One region of the Cellvibrio sp. genome, then DNA from elsewhere that is predicted to be linked to it. Evidence: predicted binding sites of a transcription regulator. Region 1 holds the regulator's gene; each other region holds the start of a gene.
The links. The regulator PhoB, encoded in region 1, activates phosphate uptake and scavenging genes when phosphate is short. The targets are predictions, from matches to a motif close to TGTCATAAANNTGTAACA.

Region 1 (5,055 bases):
TGTTGCTGCACCCAAAAAACCGGCGACGAAAAAAGTCGCACGTGCAGATACAGACGGCGTTAGCGCCAAACCTAATACCGCTGCCAAACCGGCGACAAAGAAAGCCGCCAAACCTGCTGCTAGCGATGCTGTTACTAAAAAATCCGCAGCTGCAGCAGCCACCAAACCCGATCAAGCCAAGCAAGCCGTCCCCAAAACAGCGCCAAAAAAAGTAACCGGTGCAGCAACCCCCAAACCTGCGGTGCGCAAACCCAAAGTTACCGTCCCGGATCCAGCAGTGATCACACAGTCAGTAGATCCTGTTGGCCCCATATCACCTGATGCTAGTGATCAGCCAACCGCCCCAGCTAATGACTGGGCGAATGTCCATGCCGCAAAAATCATCAAACGTGCTGCGAAAAACAGCGGAAAGACTGACTTTATCGCCCAACTCAAGCACAAAGCGGCCATTTATTGGCGCTTGACGCGCATGGATCGTCCGATTGGCACACTGCTGTTGCTCTGGCCGACCCTCTGGAGCTTATGGATTGCCGCCAAGGGCGTGCCCAGCACCAAGAATCTGGTGATTTTTGTGCTGGGGGTGATAGTGATGCGAGCAGCCGGCTGTGTGATCAACGACTTCGCTGACCGCAAGATCGATGGCAAGGTGCTGCGCACCAAAGATCGCCCGCTGGCCACAGGCGCCGTATCCAGCCGCGAGGCGATTGGTTTGTTCATCTCACTCTGCCTTATCGCCTTCGCGCTAGTGCTGTTTACCGATCCGCTCACCATCAAACTCTCGGTCGGCGGCTTGCTCCTTGCCTTCTGTTACCCCTTTATGAAGCGTCATACCCATTTGCCGCAAGTGGTACTGGGCGCCGCCTTTGCTTGGGGAATCCCTATGGCCTATGCCGCAGAAGCGGGGGAATTGCATCAGGGAATGTGGCTGATTTACATATCGGTCGTTCTCTGGACCGTCGCCTATGACACCTTTTACGCCATGGTAGATCGCGACGACGACCTGAAAATCGGCGTTAAATCCACCGCCATCCTGTTTGGCGAGCAAGACCGGTTAATGACTGGCGTATTACAAATCATGGCGCTCTACTCACTGGTACTGGTTGGGAATCGCTTTGAATTGGGCACTGTTTACTACTTCGGCCTGGTCGCCGCTGCCGGTTTATTTATTTATCAACAGTGGCTGATCCGCTTTCGCGCGCGCGATGCCTGCTTTAAGGCGTTCCTTAATAACAACTGGGTGGGAGTCGCAGTCTTTGCCGGGATTGTTATGGACTATAGTTTTCGCTAGGAGCCAAATATCCTGCACCTTGTCATAAATGTGTAACACTGAACTTATTTAATAAGCTGCAACAATAGCTTCACAAACCTGTGGGGCGCCCCGTGGTTTTTTCAGGCAGAACACTTATGACTGGTCGCAAAATACTGATCGTTGACGATGAATCCGCAATTCGCGATATGCTGCGGGTGGCGCTCGAAATGGCTGAGTACCAAGTCATGGAAGCGAGCAACGCACAGGATGCGCACAGCATCATTATCGATGAAAAACCCGACCTGATCCTGCTCGATTGGATGATGCCCGGTACCAGTGGTATCGAATTGGCGCGCCGCTTGAAGCGCGATGAAGTGACCGCCAACACCCCGATCATCATGCTCACCGCAAAGGGTGAGGAAGATAACAAGATCCAGGGGCTGGAAGTGGGCGCTGATGATTACATCACCAAACCCTTCTCGCCACGCGAATTGGTGGCGCGTTTGAAAGCGGTATTGCGCCGCGCTGACCCGCAAATCAACTCTGCCCCCATCACGGTGCAAGGCCTGTGCCTTGACCCGGCCAGCCACCGCGTGACCATCAATAACCAATCGGTGGATATGGGGCCAACGGAATATCGCCTGCTGGAGTTTTTTCTCACTCATCAGGAAAGGGCTTATACTCGCAGCCAGTTGCTGGATCATGTCTGGGGCGGCAATGTGTATGTGGAGGAGCGCACGGTAGATGTGCATATCCGGCGCTTGCGCAAAGCGCTGACTATCGACGGCCACGAAGATTTGATCCAGACAGTGCGCGGTACGGGCTATCGTTTTTCTACCCGTATTGAAGCCTGATCCCCCTGAATTCCGTAGCAAGGTCGTGACTTTTTCTATGTAAACTCGAATGCAGCAGTCGGGTTTGTTCCCTACAAACTCCGACACTTCCCACATCCATGTGGGTCGTCCATGCAGCAGACGGTCTCGCAACGAAGTCCCGACCTTGCTACTGCTATGTGCCACGAGGTTTAGGTCTTGTTAAAAGGTTTTAGCGCTGAACTCCAGCGTATTTTGATTATCCTCGCCATTTGCAGCTTGATTGGCTTCTTTAGCGATAACTATGCGCTTTGGATGCTGATCGGCTGTGCGATTTATATCCTGATGATGCTCTGGCAGATGCGTCGCCTCAACCAATGGCTGCTGCGCCAGGAAACCGATCACCCGCCTGAAGCGAGCGGTATCTGGGGGCAGATTTTCGACAACATCTACCAATTGCAGCGCGACCAGCGGGGCGAGAAAGACAATCTGCAAGCAGTTATCAACCGTATCCAGGAAATTAGCTCGGCGTTGAAAGACGGCTTGATTATTCTCGACGCGCGCGGCCATCTGGACTTCTGGAATCCTGCAGCACACCGCATGCTGGCGTTGCACACCAAAGACCAGGGGCAATCGGTGATCAACTTTATCCGTCACCCCAAATTCGTCAGCTATTTTGAAGAAGGCAATTTCGAGGAGCCGCTGGAGTTGCCCTCGCCACGCTTCCCCTCCAGGCATCTGCAATTCCAGATCACTCCGTTCGGCAAGCAGGAGCGTCTGATTGTGGTGCGCGATGTCACCCAACTGCACAATCTGGAAAAGATGCGACAAGACTTTGTCGCCAACGTATCCCACGAATTACGAACACCGCTGACAGTGATCAACGGTTACGTGGAAACCCTTGCGGATAACAACAGTACACCCAGTTGGGATAAACCCCTGCAACAGATGCAACAACAAGCAAAGCGCATGTCGCTGCTAATCAACGATCTGCTGGTGCTGTCCAAGCTGGAGACGACCGAAGCGGGGCACAACCATAAACCGATCAATATTGAGCAGCTGCTTACCATCGTCAAAAGTGAAGCAGAAGTGCTGAGCAAAGATAAAGAACAGCAACTGACACTGATCTGCAACAACACCACCAAGCCCTTGCTGTTATTGGGCAATGAGAAAGAGCTGCACAGCGCCTTTTCCAATTTGGTTATCAATGCGATCAAATACACGCCTAATGAAGGCAAGGTAAGCGTGCTGCTCTGGCAGGACCAGAAACACTTCTATGTGTCAGTTAGCGATAACGGACCAGGCATTGAAGCTATGCATATCCCGCGTTTGACCGAGCGCTTTTATCGCGTCGATGCCAGTCGTAACAGCAGCACCGGCGGTACCGGTTTAGGCTTGGCGATTGTAAAACATGTATTAATGCGTCATGAGGCGGAGTTGAAAATTACCAGCGAGCCGGGCAAGGGCAGTATGTTTATCTGCGTGTTCCCGCTGTCTCACTGAGGGATAGAGTCCCACGTTGTCATTTCGGCAAAAAAGCACATAATTTTGACGCCAAGATAATATTCGAACTTTTTATTTCGTTTTCATCTGAAAATTTTCCAAAAATCAAACCTTCATCGCAAAATATTACCCTCCAAACTGAAAGTCGGACTCGCCAATACAACGTTGTCATTTTAGACTCGATCCCTATGGAATGATCTTGGCGCCACGCCAAATCACTTTGCATGTATGGATAACGAGCATCACTCCAAGGTGCCGCACCGGCATCTAACCAACAATAAGTTTCCCGGAGATTGAAAGTGAAAAAGACAATGAAAGCTTGCGGTATTTCCGCTGTCGTACTGGGCTCGCTCTTGCTAGCCAGCCAAGCGTTTTCACACGGTTATGTATCATCACCCAAAAGCCGTGTGATCCAATGTAAAGAAAACGGTATCGAAAGCCCGACGCACCCAGCCTGTATCGCAGCCAAAGCGGCCGGTAACGGCGGTCTCTACACCCCACAAGAAGTGGCTGTAGGTGGTGTGCGCGATAACCATGAATTCTTTATTCCTGACGGTCGTCTCTGCTCCGCCAACCGTTCCAACCTGTTTGGTATGGATCTGGCGCGCACCGACTGGCCAGCAACCAATGTGACTGCAGGGCCATTGCAATTTGTGTGGACTAACACCGCTGCCCACAAAACCATGTACTTCCGTTACTACATTACCCGTGAAGGCTACAACCATGCACAACCGCTGCGCTGGTCGGACCTGGTATTGATCCACGATTCAGGTAAAGCGGATCAGGAACAATTCTCTTACCACACCGTACAAATGCCGCCACGTACTGGCCGTCACATTGTGTACAGCGTATGGCAACGCGATTGGGAGAGAGACTCGGCTGAAGGTTTCTACCAATGTATCGATGTTAACTACACCGGTGGCAACAACTCATCTGTACCAACCTCATCGTCAAAATCAAGCTCTTCTGTAGCCTCAGTAGCCAGCTCTTCTGTTGGTTCAAGCATCTCCAACAACACCTGTGCTGGTCTAGGTGTATGGAACGCGACTATCGCTTACCAAAACCCAACCCAAGTGCAACACAATGGCAAGCGTTACCAAGCCAACTACTGGACTCAAGGCAACGATCCAACCACCAACAGCGGTCAATACAGCTACTGGCTTGATCTGGGTGCCTGTACTGGTAGCACCTCTTCGACTCCATCAAGCGTAGCGCCAGCTTCATCCAGCCGTTCGAGTGCTGCTGTTAGCTCAAGCGCTCCGTCTTCTGTTTCTGGCGGCAACTGCAGCTCTCCTGCTTATGTAAATGGTGCGAGCTACGCTGCTGGTGCAAAAGTACAAAACGCGGGCAGTGAGTATCAATGTACTGTTGCTGGCTGGTGTACCGTTGGCGGCCCATACGCGCCAGGTACTGGCTGGGCTTGGACCAATGCCTGGTCTCTGGTTCGCGCTTGTAACTAATTAAACAAATTTACCTGTGGCTCCCCTGCAA
Region 2 (5,055 bases), on a different contig from region 1:
GCAGCTTGTGGGTGGTCGGGGTCGGGGTGCTGAAAATCAACAATTGGCTGTTGTTTTCGTGACGCCAGATCACCTCTTCACGCCAGTCGCCGAGCAGGTCGGCTGACAAACCGGGGGTGGATTTGGTGCTGTTGTTGGACGCCGCACCGTAGTTGTACGCGGTGAGCAAACGCGAGCTATTGCTACTGTTGTAGTTCCATTTATCGATCATGGTGTTGTTGAGTTGTTCGCGCAGCAAATCGCCATCCCACCAGGCCGCAAAGTTGGTCGATGCCGGTTTACTGGTGGTGATCTGGCCACCGATGGCGCTGTTGATGCCGCCTGCGCTCGCCCAACTTTCGGCTCCGGCTGTACGTGGATCTATGTCCATAATCACGCCGCGTCCGATATCGCCACCGCCCTGAAAGCCCCAGATGATTTGTCCGGTTTTGGCGTCGTGCATCTCTACCCCGTTATTACCGTAGCTGGAGGGTGATTCGTGCACCATAAATACTTCCAAATCAGGGCGACTGGGCAGGAAGTCGGACAGGTGCAAGGCAACGCCATGGCCAAGACCGGTGGAGTACATCAGGGTGCCGTTGTCATTGATGGTGGCGGCGCCGTAGACGATCTCATCTTTGCCGTCCTGATCCACATCGCCCACCGTCAGGCTGTGCGCGCCCTGGCCAGCAGCGGCGCCATTGCCACTGGCGGTGCTGTCAAACGTCCAGCGGCGGGTCAGTTGACCGTTGCGCCAATCCCAGGCGACCAATACGGCACGGGTGTAATAACCGCGGGCAAAGACCAGGCTTGGGCGGGTGCCATCCAAATAGGCAACGCCAGCGAGGAAGCGGTCCACGCGGTTGCCGTAACTATCGCCCCAACTGCTGACTGTGCCGCGCGCGGGTAGATAATCCGTCGATGCCATGGCGACACCAGTCTGGCCATTAAACACGGTGAGATATTCGGGGCCAGTGAGGATATAACCGCTGGCATTGCGGTAGTCAGTATTGGCATTGCTGCCGCCTTGCACGGTACCCGCCGCATCGCGCGTGCCCGGTGCGGTTTTCATCGCCACTTCAGCTTTTCCGTCACCGTCCAGGTCGTAAACCATAAACTGGGTGTAGTGGGCGCCCGCGCGGATGTTTTTGCCCAAGTCGATGCGCCACAAACGCGTGCCATTCATTTCATAGGCATCGACAATGACGTTGCCGGTATAGCCACTTTGCGAGTTGTCTTTGGCGTTGGATGGGTCCCATTTAACGACGATTTCATATTCACCGTCGCCATCCAGATCACCCACGCTCAGGTCATTGGGTGAGTAGGTATAGGCTTCGCCGCTCGGTGTAGTGCCGCCGTTAGGGCGGTTGAGGTTGACTGCCAAATAGGGGTTGGCCCAGGTGGCTTTGGCAGGGTTGGCCGCCAGTTCGGTGCCATTAATGACTGCGCGTACGGTGTAAGCCGCACTGGTAGTGCCACTGGTATCCAGATAGTTAGTGCTGTTGGTGATGGGCGATGCAGTGACCTTGCTGCCATTGCGATAGACGTTAAAACTGATATTGGCCGGGTCATTACCCAACATCCGCCAGCTGATTAACACGCCGCTGCCGGAGGGGAGTGCGACTACCCCGCGATCCAGATACTCCGCTTGCCGGGCGGCAAAGCTGGGTACCGCCATAATGCCGGTCAGCCCGGCGCACAAACATGCCAATAAGGTTTTGCGCAGCCAGGGCTGCGGATGACGTTTGACCATGATGGTTCTCGCTCATTATTCGTAGTGATAATCATGAGGCTTGCACCTGCGGCGCCAAGGCGCGTAGCTATGGCGATGAGGTAGTAAGCCCCTGCGTCAGGTTTTCGGGTATTGCGACACTTTGCCGAGCGTCAGGTACAGCATGTTTTATTAAAATTATGGGATCGGGCGCTCCGCTGGAGAGATCCGGTTTGGGGGCCGGAAGCGGGTCTGGCTAGAGTATATAAATCGGATTTATATGGAAGGCTTATTTAGCGACAAATGCGACTTGGGTGGTGCTTGGTTGCACAAAATGAGAAACCGGTTACAAGGTTTTTTCTCATACAAAGTAAAGATTTCATCAATGAATAGAATACTGCGGAATTATTGCAGGCCTCCGCTGCAAGAGGCCTGCATGTTGGAACGCACAGATGATCGGTTGATGCGCGTTTAAACGACGGCGTGCGCCGACCAGCGCTCCAGCAAAATCGCCTGGGCATCGACCAGCTCCGCACCTTCCTGGACTTGGCAGGGCACATAGCTGCCATCTTCCTGCAATAACCAGGCGTGGGTGTTGTCGGCGAGGTAGAGGTGCATATCTTCCAAAATACGGTCGCGGATTTTTTTGTGTTTGATTGGGAAGCAGGTCTCTACGCGATGGAACATATTGCGCAGCATCCAGTCGGCACTCGAACAAAATAATTCCGGGTTGCCGTTATTTTCAAAATAAAACACGCGATGGTGTTCGAGGAAGCGGCCGATAATCGAGCGCACGCGGATATTTTCTGACAGGCCCGCAACACCCGGGCGCAGCTGGCAAACACCGCGCACGATCAAATCGATCTGCACACCGGCTTGCGATGCGGCGTAAAGTTCGTTCACCAATTCTTCATCGTAGAGCGCATTCATTTTGGCGATGATGCGCGCCGGTTTGCCCTGCTCCGCATGTTCTTTTTCTGTGCGGATGCGTTTCACCATGCCTTTGTGCAAGGTGAAAGGCGCGTATAAAAGCGCTTCCATTTTGGACGCTTTGCCCATGCTTGATAATTGCAAAAAGATGCGGTACACATCTTCGCCGATATCTTTGTCGGAGGTGAGCAAACCGTAATCGGTATAAATTTTACTGGTGCGCGGGTGATAGTTACCGGTGCCCAAGTGCACGTAGTAGCGCAGCTTGCCAGTTTCGCGGCGCGCGACCAGGATCATCTTGGCGTGGGTTTTAAAACCCACCACACCGTAGATCACATGAATACCAAAACGTTGCAAGCGCTCCGCCAGTGCCACGTTTTGCTCTTCATCAAAACGCGCGCGCAATTCCACAATCGCAGTCACTTCTTTACCGGCTTTGGCGGCGGCGACCAGTGCATCCACAATGGGTGAATTGGAGCCGGTGCGATACAAGGTTTGTTTAATCGCCAACACATTCGGGTCGGCGGCGGCTTCGCGCAAAAAATCTACCACGCCCTGAAATGAATCAAACGGGTGATGAAGCAAAATATCTTGCTTCTGCAACACTTCAAAATAGGAGTTGGTGCGCTTGGGCAGTTTGGGCATGGCTTGCACAAAGGGTTTGAAATAATGCGCAGCATCTTTGACCAAATCAAACAAATCGCCGTAGCGATTTAAATTCACCGGCCCATTAATCCGGTACAAATCGCGCTCTTTAATTTCGCAGCGCTGCAATAAAAATTGCTCCAGTTCAGCGGGGCAAGTGTCGGTAATTTCCAGACGCACTTCATCGCCGTATTGGCGATAGGCCAGCTCACCTTGTACGGCGCGCAATAAATCGTCGGTCTCTTCTTCGTCGAGAAAAATATCCGAGTTGCGCGTGAGACGGAATTGATAGCTTTCCATCACGGTCATGCCGACAAATATTTCGGCCATAAAAAAATGGATGATGGAGGAGATAAATACAAAGTTGCGCCCGTTAATACTCAGCGCTTCGGGCAATTCAATAATGTGCGGCAGCGAGCGCGGCACCTGCACAATCGCGCGGCCGGAGTTGCGGCCGAAGGCGTCTTTGCCATCGAGCCGGACAATAAAATTCAAACTCTTGTTGAGGATGCGCGGAAATGGATGCGCAGGGTCAAGCCCGATCGGGCTGAGCACAGGCAGTACATCGGACAAAAAAATGTGCTTAAGGTACTGAATTTGCTCCTGACTCCAATCTTCGCGACGCAATACTTGAATTCCCTGTTCGCGCATGGACGGGAGCAATTCGCTGTTGAGTATGCGGTACTGCTCGGCCACCAATTCATGGGCGCGCAGGGAAATTTCATTCAGGGTTTGGGTTTGGGTCAAGCCGTCTGGTCCCTGTGTGGGTGGCGCGTTGCGCTCGAGTATTTCTACCAAGCCGCCTACACGCACTTCAAAAAATTCGTCGAGGTTGGTTGAAAAAATACACAGGAAGCGCAGCCGTTCCAACAGCGGCAAACTGCGGTTGTAGGCTTGATGAAGGACGCGTTTGTTAAATTCGAGCAGACTCAGCTCGCGATTGAAATAGGCGTTAGACACCTTGTACCTCGTTAACCGATTTGTGTTTAGCCAATAATTCGCGCCAGATTATGTCAATCATGTGACAGAAATAAGACAGCAGTTGCCTGGTGCTAACACTAGCAAAGTTTTGGGTGCAAGAGTGGGCTTAGTGCAAAAAGCGGGAATAAGGAGCGTGGGGATCGAGGGAGACCTTGGGCAAGCACCCAAGGTCTGAAGACGATTAGTTGCACTTATATACATCAAAACTCTGGCGGCCATCTTTTACCAAACTTGCTGGCACTATGGTGTCGCCGCCAAATTGGGTGGCCTCATTGCGTGCAAGGTTAGTCAGTTCAGTCGCCACTTTTTCAGGTGAACGCTTCATCGAACCTACAAAGTTATCTTTTACTTTGACATTCACGGTGCGCACTTTTTCGCAGTTGCGTACGTTGGCGGCATTGGCAACAGCTACGCTGGCACCTTGCTCACTCACTTTTACCCAGCTACAAGCACTGGTCAGGCTGACGATGGCGGCTAACAGGAGAGTGGTTTTTTTCATGGATAATTTTCCTCAGAAATGATTAATCAATAATCAGGGGACAAAAAACTCGCGGCTACACTAATCCCATAGCGGCCGAGTTGCAAGCCGCGGCGATCGGCGTGCCGCCGGTGTAATGTGCAGTAATAATTATTTTTGGTAATCGCGCCCATGAGTAGTATCTTTGGCGAGCATCTACTTACTTCGCGTGAGTGGATTTTGCTGCAACCCTGATAGTCGCACAACCAACATAAGAAGTTTACCGATAGGAAAATCGCTAAAGAGGAGTTAACCCTATGGGCGCATTAAAAACCGGCCTGAGTCATTTATT
Region 3 (5,055 bases), on a different contig from region 1:
GGCGATACGCAGCTCAACCAAAATGCCCAGTGCCAAAGTATCGTGGATAACGGCTTGGCCTATATCCAATACACGCGCTTCGCAACGGGCAAGCACATTGGTAATAGCGCGGGTGATGCCGGGCTGATCCTGCCCCGATGCATTAATCAATAAAAGTTCGTTCACAGTGCCTCTCTATAAGGGGTAACAAACATACGTATTGGCCCGGTGCGTGCTAACTTTTACTACCGGTCACCGCCGCATGTACTTGGGGGCGATTGCGCAAAGCGCGCATTCTAGCGGAATTCATGGCCGCTCACAGCAGCTTCCAGACACGAACTGTGCCTTAGCACGCATCGATAACTTAGGCTAGAATGCGATTCCACACGACATATTGCTGCCATTGGGGCGAGCATGTGTCTGACCACCGACCCCGGCAGGAACTGGGGTTGAATCATGAACGCAACATGACGAGCACGGACTTAACAACAAAATGGCATTGATCAATACCTACCGCACCTACCCACAGCTCAGCCTTTGCAGCCTGCTTCTGATCGCACTCGGTGCCTTTGGTGCCTGGGCCTATATTCACAACAGCGAACAAAACCAGCGCGAGCAGATCAGTCACTATGGCCAAGTGCTCGCCAACAGCGCAGCACGGCAAGCTGTAAATGCGACCCTGCAACAGGACTTGGTAAGCCTTCAAGCGATCCTCCTCGAAGTCGGCCAATATCCCAATGTAGTAGGTGCGACCATCCACAATGTGGAAAACCAGCTGCTGGTGCAAAGCGGTTTTAAACCCAACCAGGAAATTAAAGGGCGCCGCTACAATTTTTCAGCGCCCATCGCATTGCACAATAATGTCGCCGGTTATTTGGAGGTGACGCTCGATATGCCAGTACACACCGAGCGTGACTACCGCTTTTTTATGCTGTGGATGGCGGCGGTATTTTTCTCGCTGCTGGTGATCTGGTGGTCGATCCAGCGCCAGTGGTGGTCGCAATTAAAAGATAAATTGCCCACGGCGAGTGAAATAGTCACGGCGGTTGTGGAGAAAATGCCTACGATCAACGAAGCGCCCGAACCCGAGCCGGAATTACCGAAACAAGTATCTGTGCGTTTGAGTTTGGACATTGTGAATATGGGCAAGCTGTACCAACAATTGAACAGCGAAAGTTTTGCGACTGTGCTGCGCCGTTTTGAAAAGCAATTGCAGGGCGTGCTGAATTTATACAGCGGCCAGCGCCAGATGTTATCGGGCGAGACACTCATTATTGATTTCACTGGCGAAGCATTTTACGAATGCAGTTTCCGCGCAGCATGCGCCGCGCAATTGTTGAATAGCTTGGCCGCCAAAAGCCCCAGCCCCCGCTTGCATTTGGCGGCAGCCGTACATGAGTTATCGGCACCGGTAAGTTCCAATAAATCGCTACTGAAAGATTTTGTGGTGCAACATAACAACCATTTAAAACCGGACAAAGGCGAAGTCTTAATTAGCCAGCGTTTGATCGATGGCGATTTGCAGGAGCATCTGGAAATTGTGAGTGATAGCGGCAAGCTGATTGGTTTGAAAGCGCCCTATGCGGCGCTGCTGGCGAAACAGGAAGAGCAACTTGTTGGTGCGACTACTGCCTAGCCGTGTGCGATCTGGATTGCGGTATTCCATCCGGGACACGCCGTAAACCCATCCATGGGGGCTCATCTTCGACATCCATGTCTCAGACGGTCCCGGATAGAACACCGCAATCCAGCTGCAAGATTTTCGCAACATTTTGGATTTGTACTGTCACACACCTGCAACAATTCCATCACATAACCGTCACCGATTAGTCATAGCCTTGCAGTATCGCCCATCGCAAGGTTGTGACTACCATGCTCAACATCGAACAATCCATTACCAATAAATTCCCCGGCTTTACCCAGCAAGCGCCGATAGTACGCAACTCCACGCTCAGTATTCTGCGCAAGCTCACCCACGAGCGCGAGATCAATGCGTTTTTGCGCGAGCATGAAGGCAACCGCGGGATTGATTTTATCGACCGGATTTTTGAATATTTTAATTTCAGTTACAGCATCTCCCAGCGCGAGCGCAACAATATTCCCTCACAAGGGCGGGTGATTATCATCGCCAACCATCCGATTGGTTCACTCGATGGTTTAGCACTGCTGCGGTTGGTAAGCGAAGTGCGCAAAGACGTAAAAATTATCGCCAACGATATGTTGATGGCCTTTGAGCCGCTACACGATTTACTGCTACCGCTCGACAATATGACCCGCGCCGCTTACAAGCAAAGTTACAAAAATATCCTGCAAGCACTCAATAACGACGAGGCGATTATTATTTTCCCGGCGGGCGAGGTATCCCGCGCAAGCCCGACCGGAATTAAAGATGGAAAATGGCAGGCGGGGTTTTTGCACTTTGCGCGAAAAACCAATGCACCGCTGCTGCCGATATTTGTCTCCGCCAAAAATTCAATGCTGTTCTACAGCGCCTCGATGATTTTCAAACCGCTGGCGACCGCCCTGCTCGCGCACGAAATGTTTAATAAACGCTCGGCGGAAATTAAATTCCGTGTGGGTGAGATGATTCCGCACCATGCACTGCAATCGGATCAACTTGCCGATAAAGCCTTAATCAAACGCCTGAAAAAACACGTCTATAAAATCGGCAAGGGCATTTCATCCAAAAAAAATAATGCGCCAGTTTTTGTAACGGAAAAAACTATCGCCCACCCGGAAGATCGCTCCGCGCTGAAAAAAGAATTTAAAACCGCGCAACTAATTGGCAGCACCCGCGACAACCACAAAATCTTTTTATGCGATTACAACCAACACCCGGTGGTACTGCGCGAAGTTGGCCGCCTGCGTGAACAGACGTTTCGCTTAGTCGGTGAAGGTACAGGCAGCCGCCGCGATCTGGACAAATACGATCACTACTATCGCCATTTGGTATTGTGGGACGAAGAAAAGCTGTGTATCGCTGGTGCCTATCGCTTAGGTGAGGCGCACAAATTGATGAAGAAAAAAGGCGCGAACTCGCTCTACACGGCCGAGTTGTTTGATTTCCATTCATCGCTTACTCCCTATTTGGAACAAGGCTTGGAATTGGGCCGCAGTTTTGTACACCCGGATTATTGGGGAAAAGCCAGCCTAGATTATTTATGGCAAGGGCTGGGGGCCTACTTATCTCATCATCCGCAAGTGCGCTATGTATTTGGCCCGGTCAGCATGAGTGCGCACTACCCCAAAGTGCTGCGCGATTTATTAGTGTTTTATTACGAGCGTTACTACTCAGTGAAAAATGCGAATGATGAAAACCTTGCAGAAGGCAATCACCCGCATGAAATTGATGAAGACGTATTAATCGATTTACAGCACCGCTTCGCCAAACTCGATAGCGAACAGGGCTTTGAATTGCTGCAAGAAGAGTTTAAAAAACACGATTGCAAAATCCCCGTGCTGTTTAAACAATACGCAAGCCTGTATGAAGAAGGCGGCTATCACTTACTCGCGTTCAGTGTGGACTCAGAGTTTGGCAATTGTGTAGACGGATTATTTATGGGCGATCTAACTTGTATGAAAGAAGCAAAACGGAGCCGCTATTTAAAACCCACTCAATTAACCGAGTAACCAAACTCTTCCGGCTGAAACCAGTAACGGGGATTTAGATAATTAGTGTCGTTAGGTAAGAGCGGATTAGGGATATGTAAAATAACGCCATTTACAAGGGTTTTATTTAATGGAAATACATGACTGGTGAGTGGGTGGTTTTTCATATACAAGAGAAACTCGCCCTCATCGATCATTTTTTCCAAACCTCTCTCAATCCATTGAGCTAGCTCTTCATTGCCCGGTCTAACAAAAAAGTACACCGCAAACGGATAATGTAAAATCAACGTTTTTTGTTCAGTCAGCTCAGGGTATGACTTAGTACGTTCAATTAATTCAGGCACAGCCTCATAATAGCCTCGCGGAAAATAATCACAACGCCTCGCTACCACTTGCTGATACAGCCCTTCTAATACAGCCACTTCAGTTACTCGCAAGCCAGCAGAACGCATGATATCCACATCAGGCCAATCCAGCCCTTGGCATGCAAGCAAATGCCTTAACTCTGCACCATGTTTAACGCTGTCAAATTCACCTTGCCTATCAGTGCGGATAATAAAACGACGATATCCGATTAAACCTCTATCCAATGGTATACGAATAGCACGCAGTTTTTGCTCACGCTCAATACTGGTGCCCATCCAATATACATCAATCATTGTCCCTCGATTTAATTCGCGAATAGCTCGCCCTTGCTCCATGATGCTAGTCTCGCGCAGTTCAGGGATATCTCTCCCGGCAGCTCCTTTGGCAAGCGCTTGGCGCAGTAACTGGGTGTAGTAGTCTTGTGCAACACGAGAATCAGGTTGAGGTTTGGGTATGTTCACAACCGATGACACGGCACTATCAGAAAGTGCATACACCAGAATGACTGATAAGCAAAATCTCGTTACTGACATTAACCCAGCCTCTTTGTAAAAATAGATACGTTGCATCCTGTCCGCGCCACAATAATCATTTCTAGAGGGATAGGGATGACAGTCATCACACGTCAAGTTATCGCCTAAAGTCACTTGGTTGAAACCAGTAGCGCATATCCTCTTGGTTAGAAAAGTTAGGCAAATAATAATTTGGAATTAGCAGTATGCGATTTACATTAACATTACTTAGTGGAAATGCACGGCTGGTATGCTCATGCTGCTGCATGTGAGCTAACAGTTCACCATCATCAATCATTTTTTCCAAACCTTCCTGTAACCACAGCGCCAGCACTTTATTATCTTTATGCACAAAAAAATAGGCGGCAAAAGGGTAGTGTAAAATCAGAGGTTCATAAACCATCAAATCCGGGTATAACGCTGCGCGCCTCGCCAGTTCAGCTTTCGCCTCATTAAATCCGCGCGGGAAATAGTCACAACGTCCAGCAGAGAGCTGCTTAAATAAACTCTCGTAATTAACACTGGTAATCAGGTTTAAATGCGCCGCTCGTAGTACATCGGTATCCGCCCATTGCGCGCCCTGACACGC

Region 2: the regulator PhoB is predicted to act here: its motif matches at 4,286-4,303, upstream of ppk1 (polyphosphate kinase 1).
Region 3: the regulator PhoB is predicted to act here: its motif matches at 1,764-1,781, upstream of ACWA6V_RS15690 (GNAT family N-acyltransferase).

What each region holds. Positions count from the first base shown of each region.
Region 1 is NZ_JBRFPI010000040.1:2,247-7,301, forward strand. Features, by position in the region: gene ubiA (4-hydroxybenzoate octaprenyltransferase) at 422-1,288, shown strand; gene phoB (phosphate regulon transcriptional regulator PhoB) at 1,405-2,103, shown strand; gene phoR (phosphate regulon sensor histidine kinase PhoR) at 2,281-3,564, shown strand; gene ACWA6V_RS04140 (lytic polysaccharide monooxygenase) at 3,864-5,024, shown strand.
Region 2 is NZ_JBRFPI010000171.1:166-5,220, reverse strand. Features, by position in the region: gene ACWA6V_RS11750 (rhamnogalacturonan lyase family protein) at 1-1,732, opposite strand, end outside; gene ppk1 (polyphosphate kinase 1) at 2,162-4,225, opposite strand; gene ACWA6V_RS11740 (DUF4156 domain-containing protein) at 4,428-4,745, opposite strand; partial or broken gene ACWA6V_RS11735 (hypothetical protein) at 5,021-5,055, shown strand, end outside.
Region 3 is NZ_JBRFPI010000282.1:115-5,169, reverse strand. Features, by position in the region: partial or broken gene serB (phosphoserine phosphatase SerB) at 1-165, opposite strand, end outside; gene ACWA6V_RS15695 (hypothetical protein) at 473-1,615, shown strand; gene ACWA6V_RS15690 (GNAT family N-acyltransferase) at 1,852-3,609, shown strand; gene ACWA6V_RS15685 (hypothetical protein) at 3,594-4,523, opposite strand; partial or broken gene ACWA6V_RS15680 (hypothetical protein) at 4,585-5,055, opposite strand, start outside.